Regions from separate parts of the Pseudoalteromonas sp. BDTF-M6 genome, predicted to be linked through region 1. Evidence: predicted binding sites of a transcription regulator. Region 1 holds the regulator's gene; each other region holds the start of a gene.

The links. Region 1 encodes sigma-54, which starts transcription at its own class of promoters, with help from an activator protein. Its sites were predicted from a motif close to GTTGGCACGNNNNTNGNNT; they were not measured.
Region 2: KD147_RS16190 (TorF family putative porin) is a predicted target of sigma-54. The motif match lies at 1,948-1,966, and genes of this name have one in related genera.
Region 3: flgA (flagellar basal body P-ring formation chaperone FlgA) is a predicted target of sigma-54. The motif match lies at 1,537-1,555, and genes of this name have one in related genera.
Region 4: KD147_RS15310 (FlgO family outer membrane protein) is a predicted target of sigma-54. The motif match lies at 3,439-3,457, and genes of this name have one in related genera.

The regions. Positions count from the first base shown of each region.
Region 1 is NZ_JAGXTQ010000002.1:345,528-350,315, forward strand. Features, by position in the region: gene rapZ (RNase adapter RapZ) at 1-604, opposite strand, end outside; gene ptsN (PTS IIA-like nitrogen regulatory protein PtsN) at 723-1,169, opposite strand; gene hpf (ribosome hibernation promoting factor) at 1,171-1,458, opposite strand; gene KD147_RS05875 (RNA polymerase factor sigma-54) at 1,484-2,971, opposite strand; gene lptB (LPS export ABC transporter ATP-binding protein) at 2,995-3,720, opposite strand; gene lptA (lipopolysaccharide transport periplasmic protein LptA) at 3,717-4,247, opposite strand; gene lptC (LPS export ABC transporter periplasmic protein LptC) at 4,237-4,788, opposite strand, start outside; gene kdsC (3-deoxy-manno-octulosonate-8-phosphatase KdsC) at 4,788-4,788, opposite strand, start outside.
Region 2 is NZ_JAGXTQ010000009.1:75,440-80,227, reverse strand. Features, by position in the region: gene KD147_RS16205 (zinc ribbon domain-containing protein) at 1-45, opposite strand, end outside; gene KD147_RS16200 (hypothetical protein) at 69-569, opposite strand; gene KD147_RS16195 (hypothetical protein) at 687-1,196, opposite strand; gene KD147_RS16190 (TorF family putative porin) at 2,006-2,686, shown strand; gene KD147_RS16185 (aldo/keto reductase) at 2,763-3,650, opposite strand; gene KD147_RS16180 (endonuclease/exonuclease/phosphatase family protein) at 3,685-4,575, shown strand; gene KD147_RS16175 (ABC transporter permease/M1 family aminopeptidase) at 4,572-4,788, opposite strand, start outside.
Region 3 is NZ_JAGXTQ010000006.1:7,503-12,290, reverse strand. Features, by position in the region: gene KD147_RS13640 (CheR family methyltransferase) at 1-502, opposite strand, end outside; gene KD147_RS13635 (chemotaxis protein) at 550-1,482, opposite strand; gene flgA (flagellar basal body P-ring formation chaperone FlgA) at 1,658-2,374, shown strand; gene flgM (flagellar biosynthesis anti-sigma factor FlgM) at 2,447-2,767, shown strand; gene flgN (flagellar export chaperone FlgN) at 2,760-3,185, shown strand; gene KD147_RS13615 (LPP20 family lipoprotein) at 3,223-3,681, opposite strand; gene KD147_RS13610 (flagellar assembly protein T N-terminal domain-containing protein) at 3,814-4,788, shown strand, end outside.
Region 4 is NZ_JAGXTQ010000007.1:148,463-153,250, reverse strand. Features, by position in the region: gene KD147_RS15330 (DEAD/DEAH box helicase) at 1-1,070, shown strand, start outside; gene KD147_RS15325 (DUF2290 domain-containing protein) at 1,078-1,749, shown strand; tRNA gene KD147_RS15320 (tRNA-Arg) at 1,887-1,961, opposite strand; gene KD147_RS15315 (FlgO family outer membrane protein) at 2,105-2,773, opposite strand; gene KD147_RS15310 (FlgO family outer membrane protein) at 2,790-3,332, opposite strand; gene KD147_RS15305 (thymidylate synthase) at 3,715-4,566, opposite strand; gene lgt (prolipoprotein diacylglyceryl transferase) at 4,576-4,788, opposite strand, start outside.

The DNA of each region.
Region 1 (4,788 bases):
CGAGGCCTGTCAGGGGCTTGAGCTCGGGCTCCCAATGCGGGTTAGGCAAAAAACGGGCATCGAAGACATAGTCGGCATTTTTTGGGATGCCGTGTTTAAAGCCGAAAGACTCGAAGGTGATCAATAATTGTTTGTCTTTTTTACCCAGTACCTTTTCGCGGATCATCTCCGCCAACTGATGCACGCTTAACTCACTGGTATCAATGATAAAGTTGGCATGGGTGATTAAGACATCCAGCAACTGCTTTTCTTCCCGAATGGCCAAATCCAGAGGCAGATTTTGCATCGACAGCGGATGCAGGCGTCGGGTTTCCGAGAAGCGTTTGATCAGGGTTTGCTCGTCACTGTCGAGATAAAACAGGGTCGGTTGCGAGAATTCCGGCAAGTAGCCGAGGATATCGCTAAATTCTTGTTCTTCTTTGGGGAGGTTGCGAACGTCTATGCTGACGGCAATTTTATCGTAGTTGTCGGATACGCTGCGCACCAGGGCGGGCAATAGGTTGACTGGGATGTTATCGACACAATAGTAGCCGAGATCTTCTAACACATGCAGGGCGACGGATTTACCGGAACCAGAGCGCCCACTGACAATAATCAAATCCATTTATCCACACCCCTTGCCGAGCCTTTACGCCGGCATCAAGTTAAACACCTGAGCTATTTGAGCCTATCATCCTGGTTGAACTGCCGAGCTGTTCCGTCGAGCTTTGGGTAACTGCGCCTTAGGCGACCATTAACTGGTAAAGCTCTTGATCACTGGTGACCGCTCTTAACTGCTTACATAGCTGTTTATCTTTAAGTTTATCAGCAATTTTCGCTAAGGTCTTGAGATGTTGTTCACATTGATTGCCTGGTACGAGCAGTGCCACAAAGATATCTACGGGGCGGTTGTCGATGGCATCAAAATTGATCGCTTCACGGTTGGTAACAATAATGGCCACGGTTTGCTCTATGCCATCAAGACGACCATGAGGAATGGCAACCCCTTTCCCTATGCCTGTGCTGCCAAGCTTTTCACGGGCCAGGAGCGAATCCAGTATGGCTTGTTCGCTAAGGTGGGGGATATGCTGGTGGGCTACCTGAGAGAGGTATTCCAACATTCTTTTTTTGCTATTAAAAAGGACCGCAGCTTTGCTGCAGTCCTTGGAAAAAAGTAAATCTAAGCTCATTTTAATGACGAGACAATTTCTCTTTATGTTTGATTACCTGGCGGTCTAATTTATCAATTAAGCCATCGATCGCCGCATACATATCCTGGTGCTCTGCGGTGGCAAACAATTCGCCGCCGTTTACATGAAGTGTTGCTTCTGCTTTTTGTGTGAGTTTCTCAATATCAAGAATGACATGCACATTATTAATATGGTCAAAGTGACGCTCTAGTTTAGCAAATTTACTATTCACATAGTTGCGAAGAGAGTCTGTGATTTCTACATGACGACCGGTAAGATTTAATTGCATAAGCATTTTCCTTCTTGTCTAACGTCTATATCAAGCTTTTACGTTGATTTGACGGTGGAATGGCCAACGATTCACGATATTTTGCAATCGTTCGTCGAGCCACTTTGATTCCTTGCTCTGCTAGTATGTCGGCAATCTTGCTATCGCTTAACGGCTTGGCAGGATTTTCCGCGGCTACTAGCTTTTTGATCAATGCTCGAATCGCGGTGGATGAGCATTCACCTCCATTCTCGGTATTCACATGGCTGGAGAAAAAGTACTTTAACTCAAAGATCCCACGTGGCGTGTGCATGTATTTTTGTGTGGTAACGCGAGAGATTGTTGACTCATGCATTTCCACCATTTCTGCAACGTCATTGAGGACCATAGGTTTCATTGCTTCTTCGCCATGTTCAAAGAATGCCTGTTGTTGCTGAACAATGCAATTAGTTACTTTAAGTAAGGTGTCATTGCGTTGTTCCAGGCTCTTAATAAACCATTTTGCCTCTTGCAAGTGAGAGCGAATAAATTGGCTGTCACTTTGTGATTTGCAGTTGCGACCTAGAGATGCGTAGTGATCGTTCACACGTATCTTTGGCATGCTGTCGGGATTTAACTCCACCTTCCAGCGCCCCTTGACCTTCTTCACCGATACATCCGGGATCACATATTCCGACTCTTCACGCACTATGGTCGCGGCGGGCTTTGGATTCAGGCTGTGTATCAGTGTCATCACCTCTTTCAACTGCGCTTCTTTAAGCTTAGTCTTTTTCATTAAGGTGCGATAGTCACGGTTACCAAGCAAATCAATATAATTACAAACTACCTCTTTCGTCTCGTTAAGCCAAGGGGTTTGAGGTGAAAATTGATTGAGCTGGATCAACAAGCATTCTTGTAGTGAACGGGCGCCAATCCCAATGGGATCAAACATTTGGATGCGCTTTAGCACGGCTTCGATTTCGTCTAGCTCGATCTCTTCTTCCTGCTCATCATGGCTGATACTTTCGAGCAGTTCTTCGGTGCTAAGGGTAAGTAAGCCGTTGTCGTCGATGGCTTCGATAATTGCGGTGGCAATGGCTTCATCGGTGGCGCTAAAGGGCGTCAGTCGCAATTGCCACATCAGATAGTCGTGCAGGGTTTCCGTGGTCTCCCCCTGATAGATGGACTCATCATCCGGCATAGGCGCCGATGAAGCGACCGGGGCGGCGCTGATGTACTCGTCCCAGGATACGTCCATGGGCAGTTCGTCGCTGATCGAGTCATTATTTAGTGCGTCGGAACTTTCAACTTCGTCTTGATTGGTTGCGCTGTGTTCGCTTTGGCTGTCGCCGTCGGCCGCCGAGTTTTTATCGCGCGGCAGGTCGCTGTCGCCGTAATGCTCTTCTTCGATTTCGAGCAAGGGGTTCGCATCAAGTGCTTCTTGAATTTCTTGTTGGAGATCCAAAGTACTGAGCTGCAACAGGCGAATGGCCTGCTGCAATTGTGGGGTCATTGTTAATTGCTGGCCTAAGCGCAGCTGTAATGATTGCCTCATGTACTCTAACAATCCTTTTGTGATTAAAGCCTAAACTGCTCACCTAAATACACATCGCGTACGGTTTGGTCTGCTAATACCTGCTGGGGAGTTCCTGATGCGATCAATTCGCCATGGGAGACGATATAGGCAGTTTCACATACGTCTAATGTTTCGCGCACATTGTGGTCGGTGATAAGGACGCCGATGCCACGGTTGCGGAGGTGTTCAATGATTTTCTTTATATCTAGCACCGAAATGGGGTCAACACCAGCAAAAGGTTCGTCGAGCAGGATAAATTTCGGGTTAGCGGCCAAGGCGCGAGCAATTTCCACGCGTCGGCGTTCGCCGCCGGACAGGGCCATGCCTAATGAGTCGCGAATATGCTGGATGTTAAATTCGTCCAGCAAGCCTTCCAGCTCGCTTTCACGGGCGCTTTTATCAAGCTCCTTGCGCGTTTCCAAAATCGCCATCAGGTTTTGATAGACGGTTAATTTACGGAAAATCGACGACTCCTGTGGCAAATAGCCTATTCCCAAGCGAGCGCGCGAATGCATTGGCAGCAGGGTGATGTCCTGCTCGTCGATACTGATCATGCCCTTGTCGCTCGGCACCAGGCCCACAATCATGTAGAAGGTGGTGGTTTTACCGGCACCGTTAGGGCCAAGCAGACCGACTATGCTGCCGGCTTTGACTTCCAGACCCACGTCCTTGACCACTTCACGGCCCTTATAGCTTTTCGCCAGTTTGCGCGCCTTCAGCGTGGTCATGGTTGTTCCTTCTCTTTCTTTTCGTCGGTTTGTGGCGTTAGTGTGGTTCGCACTCGGGTGCTCGAATCTTTATCTTTTTCGGCACTGATTAGCTGCTTGTTTATATCATAGCTGATCGTCTCGGCAACGATCTGTTGATCGGCCATGGCGATTTTGGCGGTACCCGAGATTTGCAGCATTTGCGTGGCCACGTCGTAGCGAATTTCCTTGGCAGAGGCGGTGATCTGGGTGCCATCGGCCATGGTTTCACTGTAAATAGCTGGGTTGCCGGTGGCGATAAGCAGCTGCTTGTTATCACCTAGCTCCGGGCGACGGTGGGCCTCAAGGCGATCCGCCTTGATCTCTCGTTGACCATGAACAATGTGCACATTTTTATCAAAAATAGTGATGTTTTCTTTGATCAGCGCTTGTTGTTTATCGGCGTCGATCTGTACTTCCGTCACCGCGCTTGGTTGCTCTGCCCAGGCATTTACAGCGCCTAGTCCGAATCCCAAACCTATGATTAATGCTTTGAATTTACTGGTCATAATATACCGTTCGCGTATGTTTTATTAGTTCCACTATCTCTGTATTGATATCTGCTTTCAAGCCCTGACCGGTGATCAGTAGATCCGGTCCCCTGAGCTCAACACTTTGTTCCGACTCCATACGTTGGGCATCAATGTCTATTTGGATAGCTGCTGCTTGGACCTTTTCGATCATTGCCCCTGGTATTAAGTTGGTGGCGATGACGTTGTTTTCCAAGATCAAAATATTGTTATTGTAGAGCGTTGCCTCGTCGGCGGTGACACGCCAGCGTTCACCGTCGTTATACAGGGTAAACACAGGTTTTTTGAAGTGGGTAAAACCCAGTTCGTCGAAGAGCTCCATATGTTCAGCATATACGGTGTGGCTTAACGCGCCCTGATCGTTGTAGCTGCTTTGTCGCAGCCCGGTAGCAATGTAATCCGGGATGGCAATGGTGTCGCTGGTGCTTTTTACCGTTTTTTCCGATTGCATATAATAGGGCGCCCACAGCCAGGCCATGAGCGCAATAAAAACGATGGATATCAGCACCCGCGCCATGTT
Region 2 (4,788 bases), on a different contig from region 1:
ATCACTTACGTCAGCTGAACATTCAGGGCATGCGATTAGTGCCATTTAACTTCTCCTTTTTAATGAAATTATTTAACTTCTAAAACTTTCTTTACAAAGCACGAGGACTTTACTGCTTGTGAATGCATAAAGCCCATATTGAAGTTAGGATATCTTTTCTTACTTCCGTGTTTGACAACTTCATAGATAGTTCGATTGTTACTATCTATTTCAGTGCCACTCTTTGCAAAATGGTTACATTCAATTTGAATATCTTTAACATCAACATCATTGTTGTTTGTAATAATGAAGTCAACTTCCATAATTGAACCAAAGGCTTCTTTAGTCCATGTGTATTCCAAATCCATGTTTTCCTCTAGAGGCACTTTTTCGACCGCAAGAATTTCAGTATTTTTTCTCTTTGGCGAGTTAGCAATGCCAATCACTATCAAAGCTATAAAAAATATTCCGACCCAGTGGATAATACTGAGTTTCTTAATTCTTTTTCCACAACCCGGGCATTTTTTGGCCGATTTTGAAACACTCTTATTGCAGCCTGTACATTGAGTAAATAAGCTTTCACTGCCCATATATTATCCTTTCTCGAATTAAGTCCTACACATAACGCTTGCCTAACCGGCGTAAATTAGCGACGAAGGAGCGCAGCCTGCTGTTTTGCGTCCTTTGGTTTAGGCACTTGTTATATTTTAATACAACCCATAAGAGAACTCAGAATGAATTGCTTCAAGATAATCCTGTCTTAACTTTGGGTCAACATCCCACCAATTCAGCTCTTCTGTAGTAGCATCCATTATATTTTTTAATGCGGCATTGGTTTTGGGACCAAAATACATACTATTTAAAGTACTAACAGCTAAGAATTCAGAGTTTAGATCTGAAATTATTTTACGAGTTTTAATCCATTCGCTCGACTTTCCAACCCCTTTTTCTCCATAACTTAAATCAATACCATAAGCTATGTAGTTAACTGAAATGTAATCAACTTTATTTAATATCAAAGCAGTTCTTTCTATTAACTTTACCCGTTGGTCCATTACTTTTTGGTTTAAGTTAATCTTCGTTGTTGTTTCCCAAAGTAACTTTTCATTTTTAGTAGATAAATTTGAACTAATTAGCGATCCCGCTACTGCCAGCCCGCCACCTAAGACTATTAATAATACTTCCCGTAAAAATGATTTTGTTTTTTCCGAGGGCAAAATTGACTCCATGATTGATAAAAATATAACAATTTAATATCGAGCGATTGGGTCGTTTTTCTGCCGCAATCTGTCTCGTTTTTGTCCTATGACCATTGATAACAGATTTAGTAAGTGCATACCAGCATTGAAGTTACGCTACATTGCTCGAAACGTGGACACGACAAAAACGACCCATTGGGTCGTTTTCCTGACTATGGGAGAAACTCAACGATTATGGATGTATACACAGTGATTTCGGTTGAAGGATGAGCATCAGCTATTCGCTCTAATCGAACTTACAGTTTGCGTTAACCTAAATTGAAACACAGATGTATCAGCTAAATCCCGTTAAAATTCGCGCTGAAGAAATCGGCTTTTGCTGCGAAGCGTGGCTAAGACAGCGAGGCATGGATGCCGAGCTAGATTTATCGGCACAGGGATGTGCCGTTAAATCGCGTCGCAGCCTAAGCGTAGCGCCTAGCAAAAACCTGAGTTCGGAAGCATGTGCGAATTACGGGCGCCTTGGGGTTCATAGGGGTGGTTGGCGTAAACCACCCCTATGGCGCTGTCGCCGCCGCGACAAAATCTAACCATAAAAATCGAAGTCGACGACCCGGCAAAGCCAATTCAAAGCCCATGCTTAAAATATGTGCAAAAGCATAAAATATGCACCACCAGAGTGCATCCGCACTCCCCCGCCCACCAGCCAACACAGCTCAAAATACCAACAAGCATCTGAAAAATAGTAACTTTTAAAAAATATTCCGTTATTGGCACACGCCTTGCCAACTAAGTATTCAACACAGCGTTACTACAGGAATGAGAAAATGAACAAAAAGAAATACGCGCCGGTGCTGGCTTTGTTGGCACTGTCCCTTACCCCACTGGCCAGCCAGGCGGAAGTCACCGCCAACGTCGCCGCCAGTTCTAACTATTATTGGCGCGGTGTTACCCAGTCGGACGATGGGGCGGCGGTATCCGGTGGCATCGACTACGCCTCCGACACCGGCTTTTATGCCGGCACCTGGCTGTCTAATATCGATTTCGGCGATGCCGCCAGCACCAGCTATGAAATGGACTTGTACGCAGGCTTCGCCGGTTCGGTCGACGACATAGGCTACGATGTCGGCTATATCTATTACGCCTATCCGGATGCCGAGGGAGATATTGGTTTTGGTGAGATCTATGGATCGGTGAGCTGGCAATGGCTCAGCGCCGGTGCCAGTTACCTGGTCAATGCCGAAGGCGATGCCACCGACGAAGAAGACATGCTCTACCTTGAGCTCAACGCCAGCTTTACCATTTTAAAAGATACCGAACTGGCGCTTCACTTCGGCCATTCCAGCGGCGATACCGTGGAGGAATGGTACGGTGAAGACGACAGTTACATAGATTATGCCGTCAGTATCAGCAAGTCGGGTTTTACCTTTGGCCTGCTGCAAACCGACCTGGACGCGGATGACGATTTAAAAGCGTATGTTTCATACAGCTTAGACTTTGAGCTTTAAGCTTAAAGTCATACCCTCTTATTGTTGCTGCAAACCGGGGCCGTAAGGCCCTTTATCTTTGCTGCACCATAAGGAGCTAGGGCACCGCATGCCCTGTCGAGGCTTCCCAGATACGGTACCACTGTTCTCGGGTAAGACTTAACTTTTGTGCATCCACCGCACTTCGTACACGATCAATATTGCCGGTACCCAAAACCACCGCCGGATTACTAGGATGTGTAAGCAACCAGGCATACACCACCTGATCTAGGCTAGTCGCCCCCACTTCCTCACCAATAGTCGCTAAACACGCTTGTAGCCTGAGAGCCTTTGCATCATCCTCTGCGAACAAGCGCCCACCCGCCAATGGCGACCAAAGCATAGGATTTTGGCGCAATTGCTGACACTGATCCAAGGTGTCATTATCCAGGGCCTGCATATTATAGGGTGAAAGTTCGACCTGATTGGTGATCAGGGGGAAATCTAGACGAGACTGTAACAAGGCAAACTGACTGGTCGTGAAGTTAGACACACCAAAGTGCAGCACATCTCCTTGCTGCTTGAGTTGTGTAAAGGCCTCGGCTACTTCATCGGCAGCCATTAAATAATCTGGACGATGGATCAATAAACAATCAAGACGGTCGGTACCGAAATTACGCAAAGACTGCTGGGCACTGGCCACTATGTGTTCGCGGCTAGAGTTGTAATGATTAACCTGCCCCGGAACCGCTTTTTCACCCTGTTGCAGCACGATTCCGCACTTGGTAATTATCTTGATCTGCTCTCTGATGGCCGGTTGTAATTTCAACACCTTGCCAAAGGCGACTTCACACTGGTAATGGCCATAAATGTCAGCGTGATCCGTGTCTGTGATCCCTAAATCGATGCATTGCTGCAAAAAAGAGAGGTTTTCCTGCTCGCTGCGCTGCCAATCCAGCATACGCCAAAAGCCCATTATCAAGGGAGAGAGGAGTCGGGAGGTCATACTTTGCATCCTAGAAAATTTTTGCCACTATAACATGGCCTGTCCACCGCGTTTCAAGGGCGTACCTACTTTGCCTAGCTTGTATCTATTACTCCTGCTTCTCTATTTACAATGGCAACAAGCCGTGCTGCCGGAGCAGGTTAACAACACGGCTGTTAGTGCTAATTCGCCAGCGCATTGTGCCCAGCCCTTGGCACAGCCATCGGCACTGCCTCCTACTTTAGCGCAGCAGGTCATCCCCGCAGACATCAAGGTGCTGAGTTGGAACATTTATAAGGCGAGTCATCCGCAACTGCTTCCAGATTTACAGCAGCTGGCAAAACAGGCAAACGTGCTGTTATTACAAGAAGCCTATGACGATCCCATGTTTGATGCGCTCAAGCCTTATGCTCGTTTTTCACCGGGATACAGAAGCTACCGGCAACAAACGGGGCTGACTCTGCTCAGTGATTGGGCGCCCCAGTTTCACTGCCGCTTTTATCAACGCGAGCCTTGGCTCAGAACACCTAAAGCGTCGAGTGTAAGCCGTTATGCCGTAGCAAACGGCGTCTCATTACTGGTGATCAATATGCACGGCATCAACTTTACTCTGGGCATTGCGGATTATCGGGAACAACTCAACCGTTTAGCCAAATTGGTAAAACTGCACCAGGGGTCGGTAATTTTTGCTGGCGACTTAAACACCTGGAGCGATGAGCGCTGGCGGTTAGTGCATCGCACACTGTCTGATTTAGGCATGCAACGCGTGAGTTTCACGCCAGATCACCGCACAACCGTGTTCGGTTTACCCTTAGATCATATCTGGATAAGAGGCGTGACCCTCACCTCGGCGCAAACGCTGGAGCGCACGAGTTCGGATCACAACCCACTATTGGTATCTGTTCATATCACCACCGAGGAACCCGGCGGTGATAAACAGCATTAGAGTTTCTTGATGTTATTGGCGCTGTCTCTATCGACCAGCTTCACCAAGGGGTCAACCCCGGCATAGCTCGGCTTCTTGTCTACATATAGCTCCAGGGTATTTTCACCACTGGTGAGCTGATGCTTTTGCAGATAGATCACCGCGTCCTCGGCGCTCAACTTCTCCGGGTCCTCGCTAAACAAGCCAATATCCACCAGCTGTGCCATGGGCTGC
Region 3 (4,788 bases), on a different contig from region 1:
CTCGGGCTAAAGCCAGAGCGTCATACTCACCCTTTTTACACATCTCCAGCATGCTGTTGGAAATATCGGTGCCGACGATTTGCACATTGGGATTCAGCGCACCGGGGCGGCTTTGCTGATATTCGGCCAAGGTCATGGCGATGGAGTAAGGTTCCTGGCCGGAAGAGCTGGCCGCCGACCAGATCTTTAATGGTCGCGCCAGGCCTTTAAACTCGGGTAACAGCCGGTTCTTCAGTAATTCGAACGGATATTGATCGCGAAACCACAAGGTTTCGTTGGTGGTCATGGCATCCACCACGGCGGCACGAAGTTGCCGCTCATGGGGACTCAAGGTTTTGTGCACCAGCTGCGACAGGGTATCGACACCAAAGCGTGCCATCAAGGGAGCCAATCGGCTTTTAACCAGATACTGTTTGCTGTCGCCGAGCACTATGCCGCATTGCTGCTCTAAAAAGGCACGAAACTGATTATATTCGTTAAGCTGTAAGTGCTTATTTTCCAATCTATGACTCACTTAGTGGTGATTAACCAGGATGGGCAACACGAACCTTAGTCGTTGTGCACCCATTTTTTTACCGCACTCGCTAACTCGTCCGGATTAAATTTAGCGATAAAGTCATCGGCGCCGACCTTCTCAATCATGGCGTGGTTGAACACCCCACTTAAGGAGGTATGCAAGATCACATGCATGGGCGCTAGTTTGGGGTCCGCTTTCACTTCGGCGGTTAAGGTATAGCCGTCCATCTCCGGCATTTCCACATCGGAGATCAACAGTGCCACCCGTTCGGTAATGGTCTTTTGGCAATCAAGCTCGGCAATTTCCTTAAGGCGCATCAGCGCTTCTTTGCCATTTTTGGCCAGCTCGGTTTGCACCCCAAGCGGCTCCAGTGCCCTTTTTACCTGATTACGTGCCACCGCCGAGTCGTCGGCGATAAAGACGATGCGCTCGCCAATATCCCGCTGCATTTCGCCGTCGTCGGCAATGCCCTGGCTGACTTCAGTATTAACCGGACTTATCTCGGCAAGGATCTTCTCTACATCGAGGATCTCAACGAGTTCCTTGTCTATCTCGGTGACGGCGGTCAAATAGGAATATCGACCGGCTCCCGAGGGGGGCGGCATGATGTTTTCCCAATTCATGTTGACGATGCGCTCGACGCCACCGACCAAAAAGCCCTGCACCGTGCGGTTGTACTCGGCGATAATGACAAAACAATCCTGGGTATCGGTGATCGCCGGGCCGCCCACGGCCATCGACAGGTCAATGACGGAAATGGTTTGCCCGCGAATATGGGCAACGCCACGAATATAGGGATTACTCTTGGGCATTTTGGTGAGCGCGGGACACTGCAAAACTTCGCGCACCTTAAACACATTGATGCCAAAGCGCTGACGCCCCTTAAGTTTAAACAGCAAGAGTTCAAGGCGATTTTGACCCACCAGCTGGGTGCGTTGATTGACAGAATCTAAAATGCCAGCCATCGGGGCCCTCCTAGCATTGACTTAAAACTACAGATTTGCGCCAGTATGCGCCAGATAGGAACGCTTTTTGCTTTGAGCTAACCAAGTCAGCATAATTACGTTTGCGCGTCTGCTATTTGACGCCTGGTAGTTATACCCTGTTTTGTGCAATAAGCATAGTCGAAAGGCCCTCAGTATGTTCAAAAAAATAATCTTTATTCATGGCTTCTGGCTGCTGAACGCTCTATTTCTAAGCCCTTTTTCCGAGGCGCAAGCAAACCAAAACAAGGACTACAGCCGCGAGCGCTTACAAGCCTTGGCTGAGCAACATATTATCGCCTTAGCCCAGATAAAACCGCAGCAGGAGCTGCAGGTAAAGGCCATCGACCTGGATGCACGCATCGGTTCGCGCCACTGCGCTCAAGAGCCGGAGCTGTCCACCGCCAGCGAGCCCCCTTTTAACCGCCAGGTGACGGTGCAACTCAAATGCCCAGAGCCGGCCCTGTGGACTCAATACGTGCATGTGCGCATCGATAAGCTCTCACCCATAGTGGTCGCCAACAGCCATATTGCCCGTGGTCAGATTATTGCCGCTACGGATATCAGCACCGAGTTAAGGCCACAACATTTTGTCCGCGCCCGTTACGTGGAAGCCCCGGATTTAGTAATAGGCAGTCGCAGCAAACGCACGATACGCCAAGGCCTGCCCATCAACCTCAATCAGTTGTGCATGGTATGCAAGGGTGATAGCGTGACTATTGTTGCCAAAATCAATGGCTTAACTATTAAAACCTCGGGCGAGGCGCTAGAGGATGGAGGCTTGGGGGAGAACATCCGAGTTCGTAACCGTAAATCGGGACGCTTGCTCAGTGCCCAGGTTACCGCGGTTGAAACCGTTGCAGTGAATATCTAAATTATATGCTAAAGTAATGGCGTAAGTGGCCGATAAAATATCCAAAGGTCAGTTTAGCTCAGGTACGAAGACATGGTTAATCAAGTAAATAAGAGCCAGCAAGGCGCGGTGTATAATAGCCCGCAACAAAAAATCGAGCAGCAAAAATCGGCGCAATCTCAGGCCTCTGGCGCTGCCACTAAGGCCGATGTCAAAGCCGCGAGCGATTCTGTGAGTCTCACTCCACAGGCACGACAAATGCGCTCATTGCAAGAAAAGGCAGAACGTTCTTCGGGATTCGATGAACAAAAAGTTGCCGAACTAAAAAAAGCCATTGCCGCCGGTAATTACCAGATCGACAGCGAAAAGCTGGCGAAAAATATCGCCGCATTCGAGTTTGATGTGTATGGCTGATTCGGCACTTACCCTGGCTCTGAAACAACAGCACAACAGCCTCAATGAGCTGTTGGTTTTGCTCAATGACGAGCTCACCGCCATTGCCGGTCGCAGCGGCACCGAGTTAAAAAGCATTACCCCGGCCAAGGCCCAGGCCCTGACCCAGATTCAAAAACAAGATCAACATATTGCCCAACTCCTGGCCCGTCAAAGCGAACGCGATGAGCAAGACCAGCAATTGATCGACAGCGCTCGGGAATTACTTGCCCAGTGCCAACAGCAAAACCAGATTAATGCCCATGCCGCCCACCAGGCACAACTGAGCGTTAAACAACTAAAAGATATCCTGATCGGCGCGCCGAGCTCCATTACCTATGCCGCCGACGGTGCCATTGACCGCAGCGACAATAAACTGGTGCGTAACCTAAAGGCCTAACGGCTGGCTAACGGCTTGCTAAAAGCTCACCAGTGCCTCAGTAATAGCTCACCTTTTTTATCTTACGTGGCTTGGTCTCGCTTATGTAAAGATCGTAAACACGCTTCATATCCAGCTCCAGCTCGGTGGCATAACTGTCGCCAACCACATAGCTGCTCATTACCTTGGCACCGCGGATCACCCCTTGCACCTTGGCCTCTAGCCGGTCGTTGCTGGCAATCGCTTGTGCCAGTTCGGTGTGCCCACTTAATTGTTGGCCGTATACCTGCTCAGCCAGCTCGCGATAGGCCTCTATCTTAGATGCCTTCATCGCCATCAGGGACTTTTGCTCGGCGCTTTCACCCGGTTGCGGTGCTATGGGTGCGTACCCCACCGCCTTTAACACAGGATAGTTATCCGGTTGCTCAATGGCATACTCAACGTGCTTATCATACATAGAGCTACAGCCTGCGGCTCCGATCACCAACCCTAGAATTATGCCCATTTGACGCAGCATCTTGCTCTCCACTTCCACTACTTAATGTGATTGCCATAGTATGCACAAAAAATGCCAGAAAAGCGTGGGCAAGATTAACCTGGTATGTTCTTTGCTGGTCTTAAGGCAAGTGAGATCCTACGACTGATTTTTATGCGATACCCAGCTCTACTTTGCACCCTGTTACTTTCTGCCTACAGCCACTGTGTGGCGGCACAATGGCTACAAACCACAGGGGTCGCGCCCCTGACCGGACAAAGCAGCGCCGATGCGCGCCAGCAAGCCATAAATGATGCCATTACCCAGGCCTTGCAATACTCAGGGGTGTCGCTGTCGAGTGTGCAAACCCTGAGCCAGGGCGTATTGACGCAAGATAGCATCAGGATACAGAGCCAAGGCCAAGTGCAGCAGATCCTTGTGCTTGAAGAGCAACAACAAGATGGTTTGTTGAGTGTGACCCTGCAGCTTGATATACAAGCAGATGCCGAAATCCAGCAGTGCCAGCAAAGCGGTTTACGGAATCATTTTGCCCTAACCCGGGCCGGATTTGCCAACCCGCAACAAGCCCGCGATGGTCAAATATTTGACATTCCCCAGGCCTTTAGCAAGCAGCTCTTTGCGCTGATGAGCCAGGCCGAATTGAATGTGCGTCCGACTCCCTATTTTAAAGAAGCACTTGATGTGGCGCCCTTCTTTTCACAGCAGTACGATTATGATGAGCAGCTTATCGATTATGTGGGTAATGCCAGCAACAGCCAGTTTGTGCTGCTCTCGCATATTACCGATGTGTCGTTAGGACAACAGCTCAACAGCGACTATGCCTTTTGGGCCGATGACAGCTTTGCGCGCTTTTTTAACGTGGAATTTATACTGTTTGATGCCCTGAGCTTTGAAAAGGTCTGGCAACAGGCCTATCACACTCAGGGCCCCTGGGATTTTGATAAAACCGCTTTGGTCGATGTGCATAGTGGCATCTTTTGGCAAAGTCAGTATGGCCGCAGCGTCAGTGCCCTTAGCCAGCAGGTAATGTATGACCTTAATCAGGCGCTGCAATGCCAGCCAAGCAAAGGTCAAATTAAGCATATCGAAGACCAGCAGGTCATTATCAATCTTGGTAAAGACAACGGC
Region 4 (4,788 bases), on a different contig from region 1:
AAATTGTATATAAAATAACGAAAGATCCCAAACGAATTATTGTAGCCTATGATGACTTCCAATCACTTAGAGAACTTAAAATCAGGGAGTTCCATGAGTTATTTGGTAAAAGTTCAGATGGTCAATTTAGATTTGATGAAGAAGCCCTCAGTGGTGAGTATCAAGGGGGGGTTAGTAAAGATTTCATCCTTCCAAACTGCTACCGGAACCCCAGAAATATACTTATGGTAGCGCACGGAATAGCCTTGGGTGTTAAAAGACGAAGTGGGGTTGTCGATAGTGTCGATAGGGTAAGAGATTGGGAAGCACTGGGTTACAAAGTAAACTCTCCCCAAGGAAAAGAACTAATTGTAGCCGGTGATAGAGTAGAGGTTGAGAGACTCGAAAGTAACAGCTTGAACTCACTAGAAAAATTAATCAAAGAAAACGGTGGCCAAGTTGAAAAGCTAATAAATGTAAACTGCTACCAAAACATTCAAGAAGAAGCTGCCTATATAGTAAATAAAATCAACAGACTAATACAGGAAGAAGGAGTCAAAGCCCACGAAATATTCGTTATAACTCTTGATACTAGAAATTCAGAAAACTTCCTAAAAAGCGTTAGATCTGGCTTAAACCAATTTGGTATCAAAGCGATTATGCCGGGCTATATAGAGTCTAATAGGCACTTTTATGAAGAAGGCTGTGTGGTGCTAACTACCCCGTTTCGAGCGAAAGGAAATGAGACGAATATTGTTTTTGTGGCTAACTGTCAGGGAGTTACAAGTGATTTTAGCTTTAAAATGAGAAACTCTTTCTTCGTTGCAATGACAAGGTCTAGAGGGTGGTGCTATGTGACAGGCTATGGCGACTCAATGAGAGAGCTTGAAAATGAGATTAACTCGGTCACAGCTGAACTTCCTAAGTTTGAATACATTCGCCCAAATGATGCTGATATAGCCAGAAGAAGACTTCTCCTTTCAAAGTCATCTTCCGTGAATGAAGAGGATCAAGATGTTCTAGAGCGTTTGAGTAGGGAAAACCCTGAACTACTGAGAGAGTTTTTACAACAACGGCTAGATATAGAGTGACTATAAAATGGATTTTCAGTACATCGAGAGAGCTTTAAGAGATATTAACTCTCATTATAGTTCTATTCTATTAGAGTCCAACCATATTAAAGAGAACAGCCAGATAACTTGGCCGAACTATAGAGCTGGTATTTTTTCAAAAACAGTGTATGGGAGCGAATACCAAAAACTAATAGATAGTAAACAGTACTCTTTTTTATTATTCGATAAATCATTTATACAAATGTTTTATGAAATAAGTGGACAGGAGATAACTAAAGCTAAATTAGCTTATTACCCTGTGCCACTAAAAATTTCTAATGCATACAATGACATATTGGAAAGCGCTGAAGAAAGTGGATTAGATATAATGGAGGATCTTTTCTTTGGAGTTGAAAGTTGGGTGGATAAAGGAATTGATGTAGTTAATACATCTCATATCAGATTAGATTATGACTCAAAAGTTGATAGTCACTCCAAGTGTCACTTGCAAGTTGGAGCAATAAATGACATCAGAATAGATAGTGAAAAGCTATTAAATCCTTTCATTTTTTTTGACTGGATTGTAAGTAAGTTAAATTTCAAAGAGTATTCAGATTTGACTGCAAAGGCTCAATACAAACAAGATAAAACCTTTCATTTAAAAAAGTACTTAAATGTAGAAGTTCACCCAGAGTCAAATTACTATCTATCCAACTAACGCTTGGGTTCAAGTTGCAGGGTTACTTTACAGATATAGCCTTAACAGACGTTCACTGATGCTATTTAAATGAGCTACAAATTAGCTACAAATAATTTGATTCTTTATAAGGTAAAAATGTAACCAATTGATTTTATTGGCGGCCCCTGCAGGAATCGAACCTGCAACTACCCCTTAGGAGGGGGCTGTTATATCCATTTAACTAAGGGGCCAACCCAGGGTCTGCTGACCCTGGGTTGATTATAAAGCTAGGTATTTGATAATCAAGCCCATTCATTGGGATTAAGCGGTTATTCCTCACCTCAAGTGCTCATTGTTGATGCGCTATCTGCACCCCTTACTTACACCCGTTAGGCTAGTTTTTTAATAATACCCCTGTCTCTTCTTCGACTTGTCGCGATTGCAGCGCCATTACTGTGCTGCCTGGCAGTAAGATTTGCCCACTGGCCACCAGGGTTCGACTTTGCACTGCGACGATGCGGGCGTTTACCAGGACCCCGTCATTGCTGTCGGTCAAGGTGCCGGTCAGCAGGTACTGAGCCGCCGTGGCACTTTCCAGCTCCAGGTAATCGCGGCTTAAGGCAAAGTCACCCTCAGGCGTTACGCGAATATGCCTGGTCAGCTTAAAATCGATAACCGGCACCCGCAGTTGATGAAGCTCGTGCATCAAGGACTCGGCGACATGATTGCCCAGCAAACTGCCCTGATTTAAATCGCTATCGACATAGGTAAAGGTGGTCACCGCCAGCGCCGTCGTTATCGACGCCTGATCCAGGTTGACCGCCAGCTCCTGGGCCAGCTCCTGAATATAGACGTTAATGGTTTTGCTTTGCGCGTTAAGCTGCGGCTGCGGGTAATAGGTGCGTTCACCTTGGAAAAAGGCCTTGTCCACATGCAACCTAGGATTGGCTTCTCCTTCGTTGCCCTCAACTTGAGTGCTGGCGGTATCGGCGTTAGCTATGCCATGCTGCTGGGCACAACCGGCCAGTGCAGCCAAGGCTAACGTCAGTGCTAGCTTGTTCATTCCTTTCTCCTAGGGTCTAGTATTCTTTTCTGTGGATCTGACCGTGACGCAATATACTCTTTTGCTCGGGCCACATCACGTTGGCGGGGATATAGTCCGTCGCCGCTGCCACCACCTGCTGCGTATCGAGTTTGATCAGCCGCGCATTCACCACATAGCTGTCCTCTTGGCGCAACAAGGTGCCGGTTAGGTAATAATCCAGGTTATGACGCTGCGTTAAACGCATAACATCACGGCTCAGCATCTTATCCTGCTCCGTCTGCATATAAATACCGTCGCTTTGCTTAAAGTCGACCACCTGGAATCCTGCTTGCGTCATCAAGGTAACCAGCCCGTCTTGCAACTGCAGGCCGAGATCATGCTGCTTGGGTTGCTGCGAGTCATGCTCCAGTTGTTTAATGGGCAAAAAGGTGCCCACGGCGATACGCCCGCTTAAGTGCAGTTCGCCCTGGCGCGCTTCATTGCCATGAATACGCGCCAGCAGTTGCTCGGCCAAGCGTTGCGTATGGCCATGTATCGCCTGTGCCGACAGTTGCCCGGCTTGCGTCTGGTCATTCATTTGCTGAGTACTTTGCTCAGACTGTGCGCAGGCAGTTAGCACTAACGTTGCAGATAGAATTAGGTATCGCATCATTCACCCGTAGAATTACTCTCTATAAGCTGTTAAGCAAAATCAGCGCCAAGATGTCATCTAGGTCGTCTAAAGAGGTGGATGCTGTGCGCCATGCGAAAACAACAGCTGGTGCTGTGAAAAACCGCCCAGGCAGAGGAACTCTTAACGTAATCCTTAGGGTTAGATCCGCCGAGTATGGCCCAGCTTACGCCTTTCGTTGGCTATATAAGACGCCAAGTTATTGGCGAGTGTTTTTGTCTAAGAGACTCGGTAGCGGCGGATGCTTGCCGCCCCTTGAACGGAGCGGCAACAGGATTGGTTAGTTGGGTTACACCGCGAAGGGGTAACGGATAGCGTCATGATGCTGGTAGCCGGAGATTTCAAAGTCGTCGGTGCTCACCCAGGTTTCCAAATCTTCCAGGGATTTGATCTCAGGGTTAATGTGCAGTTGCGGCGAAGGGAATGGCTCACGCTTTAACTGTACGTCACGCATCAGCTCAAGCTGATTTTCATAAATATGGGCATTAACGATTTTGTGATAGGCCATGCCCGGCTTATGACCCGTGATCTGGGCCACCAAGGCTAACAGGGTAAAGACCTGGATCTGGTTGAAGTTTAAACCCAGGGGCACATCACAAGAGCGCTGATAACTGGTCAGGTGCAAGGTGTCGCCCAACAAGGAGAAGGTGTGAGTGTGCATGCAAGGGCGCAAACAACCCAGTTCAAACTCGCCGGGATTATAAAAGGTGATGATTTCACCGCGGTCATCGACACCACGACTGAGGTTATCAACCACCTTCTTTAACTGGTCCAGATGCGTGCCGTCGGGCTTTTGCCAGCTGCGCCCCTGAACGCCGTATACCCGGCCCATATCGTCTTCACCGCGACGATGGGGGTTGTTCAACCAGGCCTGGTTTTCGTTGGCGTTGGCATTCCAGGTGTTACAGCCAATATCGCGAAACTGGGCGGCACTGTCATAGCCACGCAAATAGCCAAGCAGTTCGGCAATGGCCGCCTTAAAAAAGCTTTTACGGGTAGTGATCAGTGGAAATTCGTTGGCGGCAACATTGTACTCCAAGTCCGCATTAATCACGGTCAAACAACGGATCCCGGTACGCTCATTTTCCACCCAGGTGCCGGTGTCGACGATGCGACGACATAAGTCTAAATACTGTTTCATGCTTGCCTCTTATTTTTTCGCTGCCGGTGCGCCAGCGTTATCTGCTTTGCTGTGCGCCCAGAAGATAAACGCACCACCGAGGATAATCATAGGCAGGGATAAAATCTGCCCCATGGACATAATGCCGCCCAATAAACCTAAATGAGCATCCGGCTCGCGGAAGTATTCAATGGCAAAGCGGAAGGTACCATAACCGAGTAAGAAGACTCCGGATACGCTGCC